2 regions of the Leptospira kirschneri serovar Cynopteri str. 3522 CT genome follow, and region 2 is predicted to be linked to the other one. Evidence: riboswitches for the same ligand, from Rfam matches in the RefSeq annotation. Region 2 holds a riboswitch; the other holds the start of a gene.

Region 1 (4,430 bases), on a different contig from region 2:
GGAAAGTATCCGGAAGGATCGTTTCGATCTAATCTTTGTAAACATACAAAGAGAGAATCCCCCACTATTTTTAATCCGCTCATTTCCGGAATTCCGTCCGGAGAAGCTCCAAGAGAAAAAGATTCCGCATAACTTCCTAAATCAATAAAACCAGTGATCGTCATATAGGTCGGATCTACGATCATCAATTGATTGGCCCCATAAAGACTCACGTAAGCTTTGGATGCACTTGCAAATTCCATATCCACAGGATTGACTTTAGAACCGAGCGAAAGTTCCGAAGTGGTGATAAATCCATAATTCGGGTCCAATACCTGAATACTATCCCGATTCAATCGATTTAATACATATACTTTTCCGTTTCCAAATCGGGCGACCGCATCCGAATGGATCGGAGTCAATCCGGGATAAGTGTAAAAAAGAGTTGGATTGATTACTTTAAACCGACCTCCTCCTCCGAAATCCGTGGTAACCACTCCTATGTTTCCAGGTAAATTTTGAATCAGAAGCAGACTTAAAAAAGAAGGCCTTTCAATGTCTCTACAAAATACATTCAAAAAAAAGAATAAAATAAAAACCTTAAATTTTGTCCTCATCTTAAAATCTCATACTCAAAGTTGTGTACCAGCTTCTTCCAGGTAAAGGATAGCCAATCAGATCGGATATTCTTTTATCTGTAAAATTTTTGACTTCAAAGGTTAAAAGAACCTCTCTCGTTATCTCTTTCGAATTTCCGTTTAAATCAGAATCTTTCGATTCAGAGTCAAGTACCCAAGTGAAAAAATAATTCCAGATCTGTCTTTCCGGAATATAATTGATATATTCGTTGGTCCTATCCCTGAACACGGCTCCGATATACAATAATTCTATTCCGGTTTCCAGTTTCTTTCCTTTCCAGGAAAACGTGCTAGAAAATTCGTGTCTGGGTCTCAAAGGAAGTGTTTTTCCATGTAAATACGGAGAAGAAGAAGTATTGATAGCTTCTTGATACGTATAGTTGAATAAAAATTTAATTCCGTATTTCCAATCTCCTCTATGAGAAAATTCTAATCCTCTAATTTTAGCGGAATCTACATTTTCCGGCCTGAGCGTAAACTGGGAATTTGGCAAAAACAAGATCATATCCCTCATGTCTTTTTTAAAACAAGAAACACTCGTTTTTGTTTTTAAGAATGAATGATTCGTTTTATATATAAAACCTGCGTCTCCGTTTTCGCTTTGTTCCGGTTTTAAGTTGGGATTTGCGACGATACTTCCTTGCTCCCCAAACATTTCTAAAAAAGAAGGAATCCTATATTGTCTGGACGCGTTTGCTTGAAACTGAACATCCCAACTTTCTTTTTCGAATACCTTCCAAACAAAACCTAATTTAGGATTTGTGAATGTAGTTTTTTTTAGATCACTCGCAAGCGGATCCTGTCTTCGATACCAGGGTTCCTCGGAAGGAAAACGATCCTTATAGTGATCCCAAGTCACAGAAGGTATCAAAAGTATTTTCGAATTCCAAAAACGGATTTCGTCTTCCAGACGAAAGGAGGAATAAGTTCTTTCTTTTTTAGGTTCCACCCTTCCTACTACATTAGAAGAAGTCAACCTCTCCCGATCGAAGGATTCTTTTTCCAAAGACATAAATCCCCTCAAGATCTGATGATAGTCGGTTAAGTATAAGGTAGGTATAATTTGAAAACCGGCTTGCCTGATTTCCGCTCTGGAATTCGGAGTTCCTTTAGAAAATTCAGAAAGAGGATCGTAAAGATCATCTTTAGCCGCCGTATAAAAACTTCTGGTTTCCAACCGAAAGGAATCTACAAACAGCCCTTTAGTGTCTGTAGCAAAAGAACTCGTATTTCTGTCGTATTTTCGATGAACCCTATCTGTCTGATTGGATCCAGGCCCGGGAAGTCCGTGAATTCTATGGTTGAAATCATTTAAGAACTTCAGTTCCGTTTTTCCGATCTGGTATTTTAGAGATCCAAAAAGAGCCGCTCTTTCAAAGGCCGCATTTTTTCTTCTATCAATAGTATCGTCTAACGTGTTTAAAACGACTGTTCCGTGATCGTTTTTATAGGAAAAATTCTGATCGGACTTTTCACCTAACACTAAAAAGCTGGTTCCTATTCCTTTGTAGTTACCAGTATGAGAAACACTCGCCTTTCCAGTGTTAAATGATCCTCCCCCTAAATTGATTCTGGTTTTTGGCTTTTGGGAATCCTTTTTGGTTACCAGATTGACAGAACCCCCGATCGCAGATCCCGAAAAACCGATCGGGTTTCCGGATCTATATACTTCCACACTTTCTAAACTATCAAAAGGAAGATCCGCGAGATTTACTTCTCCTCCTTGTGAATTGTTCAGCGGAATCCCGTCCAAATAGATTCTAGACTGATTCGGATTTGTACCACGAATAGAAAGTGTAGAATAGGATCCCAATCCGCCGAAAGACCGGACCCTAAGACCGGCCTCTCTTTCCAATACCTCCGGCAATGACGTATAACGCGCAGAGGTTTCGTCCAATTGAATTGCAGTCTGAAACCCGCTCGGATTGGAACGGAAATTTTGGGGACCGGAATTTGAAACCTTTCCAATCACTTGAACGGTTTCCGTCTTTGGAGAGGAAACCACGTTTGAAGTATGATCCTGTGAGTTTAAAGTTTTACCCAATACGGGGAAAAATAGAATTACAGAATATTTTAAAATTTGAATGTATCGATTTGATCCCATTTTTATTTGGGGTAAGGGATCGAAAAATCGGTAATTCCCCATTGGGAATATAGTAAACGTAGGCCTATTTTTCAAACCCGACCTTAACTCCCGAAAGTCCCATCAGTTTGTATTTTAACTCGTTAGGTCTTCTGGCTTTCGTCAATTTCGCTGCCTTCCCGCATTTTACGCAGTGGCTTTTTTTGCGAAATCTTGTTCGACGATTACAGCTGCGGGTTCAGCTCCGGATTTGAACCGGATTCCCTTCCTCTTTAGAGGATAAAACAAGTTTTCCGTTCCAAGATTTCTAAATAGGACTTCGCAAGCAAGAGAAATCTGTTGAGAAAAGAGGAAAGATTCGGCGAGAAAACTATAATGAATCGGACATGTTTGTAGATAAAAAAATGCTTTTGTTGAATCCAGGTTTTGATACTTCAAAGGATGATAAAAATCCATTTTTGAATTCTACTTTTGAAACAGAATTAAAAACAGCGCGTTTAACAGCAACTTGTAACATTCAAAGATCATCGTTTATTACATTAACGTAAACATCCCGAGGGCGAATTCGTAATTTCCAAATGTTTTTGAAAGTTCGTATAATAAGTCGTTATTCAGAAATAGATGATAGAACATTTTGGAAGTAACTTTCGAATTCTCTTTTTCTCTTTGACCGAAAGAGAATTGGAACTCAAATCCAACTCTTTTAAATTCCGTAGTTCTCCGATTTCTTTAGGAACTGTCGTAAGTGAATTGCTCCCTAAATTCAACTCTGTTAAATTTTGTAGATTTCCGATTTGTCTCGGAAGATTTTTAAATCCTTGACCGTTCAAATGCAGAATACGAACATCCGAAGAATTTTGGAAGCCTCTATTAAATTTGTGTAAGCTTTTACTTCCACAATTTGCTCTTGCGCTTCGACCTCGTTGAAGAAAAAAAAGATAGAAATCAAAAGAACCATTCCGATTTTTTTAAAACGAATCTGTGTTGTAAAAAAGTTCATGCGACGGATTTTCCAAATCAAAATTTTATTGCAATGAACAAAAGAGGATACGCGTTGTTTCAGCGAAATATTTTTTTCAATGAAGGAAGTAATTTTGCAATACTTTAAGCGATCGCGCTTTTTGTTCCAAGTTCTGAATGCCGAACCATAAGAAGACATTTACACTATTTTTATAGAACTTAGTAAAACGGCTCTCTTCTCCTAAGGGTCGCGTTTTAGGATCAAGTTATTGGTATTTTATGAAAATTGAATCTGATTCTGTAGTTTCACAATAACTTGACCGAAGCTAAAGAGCCTGGTCCGGCTGCCTGTGGCAAGCCGGATTCGCCCTAATTTTATTACGTAAAACTCACGTTAATTAACTACTCTTACATTACAACCTTCAGGAAACTGACTTAAATCCAAATGGGCATGTTTGGGAACGATTAATTCTTTTAACATAGGAAGATTATACAATACATCAACACGATTTGATATACGGGTAACTCCTGCAAACACAACATACTCTAGACGTTTCAAATGACGAACCGGTTCCAGAGATTCCAGTTTTAATCCAATCATAGATAAAATGTTTAACGCGATACAATTTTCGATTCCATTCAACGAGATTATCTTTTTACAGGAATCAACCCTCAAATCTAAAAGAGAAGAACAAAGCGAAAGTCCATCCAAAGACCGAATATTTGGAATCCTTGTCAATCTCAATGATTCGATATTAGTAGGTATGCCA
Region 2 (4,430 bases):
GAATGGAGAATGGAATGAATAGTCGTGATTCCAATATCGGTAGCAATTAAAAGAATTTTCCCTTTTTTAGGCCAATTCGGATTTTCTACAAATTTCCCCCAAGGACCAGAAAATTCTAACTCGCTACCAATTGCAAGATTCGGAATATGATTAGATATAAGACCACCGGTTACCGGTTGGATACAAATTTGAAATTCTTCTTGTTGTGTGTCAGAAGAAAAAATGGAGTAAGCCCGTTTGATTTCTTTTCCGTCTTTTGTTTTAAGACCGGAGTTGAAAATTACATACTGACCTCCTAAAAAGTTAAGAGGTCCGTTTTTAGAAACGAGAGTGATTATCGCAGAGCCGTTCTTTTTACAAATATTTTTGATTTCGGCTCTTTTAGAAGATTTTGCCATGTCGATTATGTTGGAAAAATTTCGTGGACGAAATCGTGTATTTCTTCCAAATCCCGAAAGAAATTTTGAAAAATAAAAACAGAATTTTTTAATTCGAATTCTATCTTTTTTGTTAAGATTAAAAGAGAACGATAATACGCCATTTTGGGATCGTCTTTTTTCATTTTTGAAATTCTTTCCTCTAAATCAGTTAAAGATATTTCGTAAAACTTAATAAGCGATTCAAAATCTTTTGCCTCCGCCAAAGAACGAATCGGTCCAGTAGATTCTAACGCAACTCCGATTTCAGACTGTTCATGTCGAATTGTGACTTCATCTTTAATTCCAATTAAATTCATCATACCCAACCGCAACGCGGCAATTTCGTGACATGCCAATGTTATACTCCTCAATTACTACATAATATTATCTACAAGTCTTGTGACCAATCTGTCATTTAACAAGTGTTCGGCGACTAATTCTTCTGCGTCGTTTTCGCTTACTCTTTGATACCAAATTCCGTCTGGATAAATTACCACGGTCGGGCCTTCGCCACATCTGCCCAAACAAGAACTTTTAGAAACTCTAAACTCAGATTGTCTTTCGTGTTTTCTGATAAAGGAACGGATTTTATGGATTAAAGAAATACTACCTTGATTTACACAATCCACGCTATCGCAGACAAAGATATGTTTTTTAAAATTTCGATGAGGAAACTCATGAGGAGCCGCCTGAGTATGAGTTTCCAAATGTCTCATACTCCAAAGAAGAGAGTTCAAACCGCCCACTTTATTTTTGAGTCCAGGAATAGAAACTCTATACTCACAGTTATCACAAGGTAGGGTCGCTGTACCAGAAAGCGCCTGTGAGATTTTTTCGTCAAGTATCGGATACAAAATCGGATCTGGACCAAAATGAGAAACCGTTTCGATTTTGATCCAAGGATATTTTTCCGAATATTCTTTGGCTATATGAGAAATCTTTTGTATTAGTTTTCCATAAAATAGAAAGTAAGGAATAATCAGAATGTGTTCCGGCCTCAATTTTATACAAATTTCTAAACTTTCTTGTAAGAGAGGTTTTGTAATTCCGATAAAACAAGGTTTTACAAAAAGAAAAGAAGAAGACTCCTCGAAAAAACGAACCGCTTTGTAAAAGTCTCCGTTGGAATCGGCGTCAGAGGCGCCCCTTCCTACCACGATCACGGCGGTTTTTGATTGGATTCTAAACGACTCGTTTTGTTTAGATCGTATATGCAATAAATTTATAATGTTTGAATGTATTCCCAAAGGCATTGCGGAAATGAATCTATGATTAACAAATTCTCGTTTTAGATCGGACAAAACCAAAGAAATATCGTTTTTGACGTGATTAGAAGCAAATAAAAATAAAGGAAATATCAATATTTTATTATGTGTCTTTGAAAATTCTCTAAGTACGGTTTTGACGTCAGATTTTGAGAGTTCTACATATGCGGTCCTGATTTCATATTTCGGGTGAAGATTTTGGTATCCTTCTACGAACTTCTTAAATTCTCCATCGTAAGTAGATTCTCTACTTCCGTGTCCTATGATAAGAATTCCAGGAACATTCATATTTTATTTAAGCCTTTTTCTGTTCCTTTCGAAAGAGGTAAAAAAGAAAATTTGATTCTATTTTTATGAAACTTTTTTTTACAAAGAAGGAGTAAAATAGAATTTCGACAAAATCACTTATTTGCGTATAAACAATATACATAAAATCTCTTTCTTTAAAGGAACAAGAGCGACTAACGTTTTGATTGCCTAAATAAAACCAAAACGTTCTTTTATTGTAAAAATTTGCTTAAGTTACGGTCGCCTTATTTCCGAGGTCGAAACGTACTTCAGGAATTTCATAAGCCGTATTCTGACTTGAAATCTTTCTACTCGACACGCCTTCCCAGGTAGTTGTCCCAGTGGCTTAGTATGTCTTTCGTCCTTCTTACAGCGGCGGATACCGTGACGGATTTTAACCGTCTTCCTATCTATGTGTAATGTAGATAAACCTATGAAAAAACTGTGATTCCAGCAAGACTGGAAACGATTTTTTTGGGAAGTATATTTTTTAATCCGATATGAAAAAACTGTATTTTCAAATTAGGAAATCAATTTTATGAAAAAATATTTTTGAAATAAGCTAAAATACTTAAGTAATAAATCTGAAATAATATAATAATTTTATAAAATTATAATTTATTTTATAATACTTGAGTATTACTCATAACTATATAATAAAGTACCTAATATTTTACATAAAATCAGCGTTTTGTGATAGAATTAACGGTATTCAATAGAGTTGTTGAAAAATTCCATAGTGGCGATTAACAAAACTGCTTCAATTGCCGATTTGCATAAAATAGAAACAGATGGAGAATTAATTTTTCAACAACTCTAATTTTATAGAGATCAGTAACATTCTGCTGAAAATGTGGACTCAATATAAAAATCAGAAAAGGCAAAAGTTTAACTTAAAATTATGTAATAAAGTATATCACCAGTGTTTGACAGATCGTGTTCTAAATTGTAACTAAAAACGAAATATTATATTAAGCTTCTTTCATGCAATTTATTGACTGAAGCTTGAAAGCGCGGTCCGATAACGCCCGGTCTTTATAAAAAATTTACATGATTGAAGTATAAATTATTAGGTTGGATACTTTTATCATGTAGTTTTGAGTAGAAACCGTAGTTTTGGAACTTTGTATCAATTTACATCCTGATAATAATTTGTGGGAACTACCACTGAATCTAACGATGAAAATACGATTTACAAATCCATAAACTTCCCAAAGAGACTTAACTTGTAGGAACTATCACAAATCACAATTTTACAGGTAAATTTGGGGAATGTAGGAACTCATACTTTTACAAACGTTCTGATCTTACAAAACAGATCGTTTCAAGTTTTCATTGAAAGATGAATCACTCAAAAGTTCATAAAATCTTATACTTTACGCGGTTGGTAAAAGATAGAATTTTAAAGTAAACTGAAATTGTATGAGTTCCCACATCGGGAATATTTTACGGTTTGATCAAGTCACTGAAATACTTAAAATTAAGATAAAAATTACATAAAAAGGTTTAGAAATTCAAAATAGAATCAATTCGTAGAAACAAACAGGTTGGTAAAAACTCTAACTACGAGTTTGCGAAAAACGATATAATCTTACACAAATCTTTAAAAAGGAGGATATAAACAAAATCAAATTTACTTTTTAGAGTTGAAACCTCACTTTATCCAATCTAAGATAGAATCGTTCGAAGTTTTGGAATTCAATTGTAGGATTCTTGAAAAGAGCTCTAAGAATCCTGCTTGACCCTCAAAAAAAGAAACGTATATATTTTGCATGTTTTTTTTGGCCCAAGCACGTCCAGTTCTTATCTGGCCGGAATTTTCTTGGATTCCGGTCATCAACGGAACTATCTTTGTAGCTCTAGTTTTACTTACAGGATATTATCTAGAAAAACGATTTCGTAATTCCATTGCACGCCGCGCTACGCTAAGAGCGAAAATTCTAAAAAAATTGCCACTTACTTACATGCACGGAAGGGACGTAATTCAAATCCATTCCTTTTTAGATAACGCTGGAGTTTCCGTTCTTCAAAAAATTGCTGATTCTTCTTCCTGGTTTCAGGAAGTATTTCTTCCAGAACTTGCAATTTATCTTGCACATCAAGGGGAACTTCCCGCTTGGAGAGACGCAACCATATTCAAAAAATTGCAACATCTCGTACACGATCTAGGTCCTCATCCAAAAAAAATACTACCGGTAGTATTCTTAACCGATGGAGAAGAAGCCTTCCCCGGTCTTTTGTATTCTGGACCTCCTGGACCGGACTTTGTACAAAAATCGATTCATGCAAAAGTATTCACAAAAAAACTCTATCATTCATTTCCGGTTTCTACAGGAGATAAAATTCACGTTTTATATTTAGGAGAAGATAGAGATTGGATTCGTTTTGACGCAAAAATTTATAGCCTAAACGGAAACGATATAGGTATTCAAGTAGAAACGGCTCCCGAAAAAGATTC

Evidence for each region. Region 2 has a riboswitch for cobalamin ahead of LEP1GSC049_RS217160 (CbiX/SirB N-terminal domain-containing protein). Riboswitches for the same ligand answer to the same signal wherever they lie in the genome.
Region 1: linked by a shared signal. The riboswitch ahead of LEP1GSC049_RS223725 (TonB-dependent receptor plug domain-containing protein) and the one ahead of LEP1GSC049_RS217160 (CbiX/SirB N-terminal domain-containing protein) in region 2 are both predicted to bind cobalamin.

The regions. Positions count from the first base shown of each region.
Region 1 covers NZ_AHMN02000004.1:30,222-34,651, reverse strand. Annotated here, with positions in the region: gene LEP1GSC049_RS223720 (YncE family protein) at 1-596, opposite strand, end outside; gene LEP1GSC049_RS223725 (TonB-dependent receptor plug domain-containing protein) at 598-2,721, opposite strand; cobalamin riboswitch at 2,826-3,004, opposite strand; partial or broken gene LEP1GSC049_RS2000000225365 (leucine-rich repeat domain-containing protein) at 3,312-3,859, opposite strand; gene LEP1GSC049_RS223735 (leucine-rich repeat domain-containing protein) at 4,055-4,430, opposite strand, start outside.
Region 2 covers NZ_AHMN02000007.1:18,796-23,225, reverse strand. Annotated here, with positions in the region: gene LEP1GSC049_RS217150 (FAD-dependent oxidoreductase) at 1-398, opposite strand, end outside; gene LEP1GSC049_RS217155 (DUF3209 family protein) at 404-775, opposite strand; gene LEP1GSC049_RS217160 (CbiX/SirB N-terminal domain-containing protein) at 794-1,972, opposite strand; cobalamin riboswitch at 2,239-2,422, opposite strand; gene LEP1GSC049_RS217165 (hypothetical protein) at 3,745-4,430, shown strand, end outside.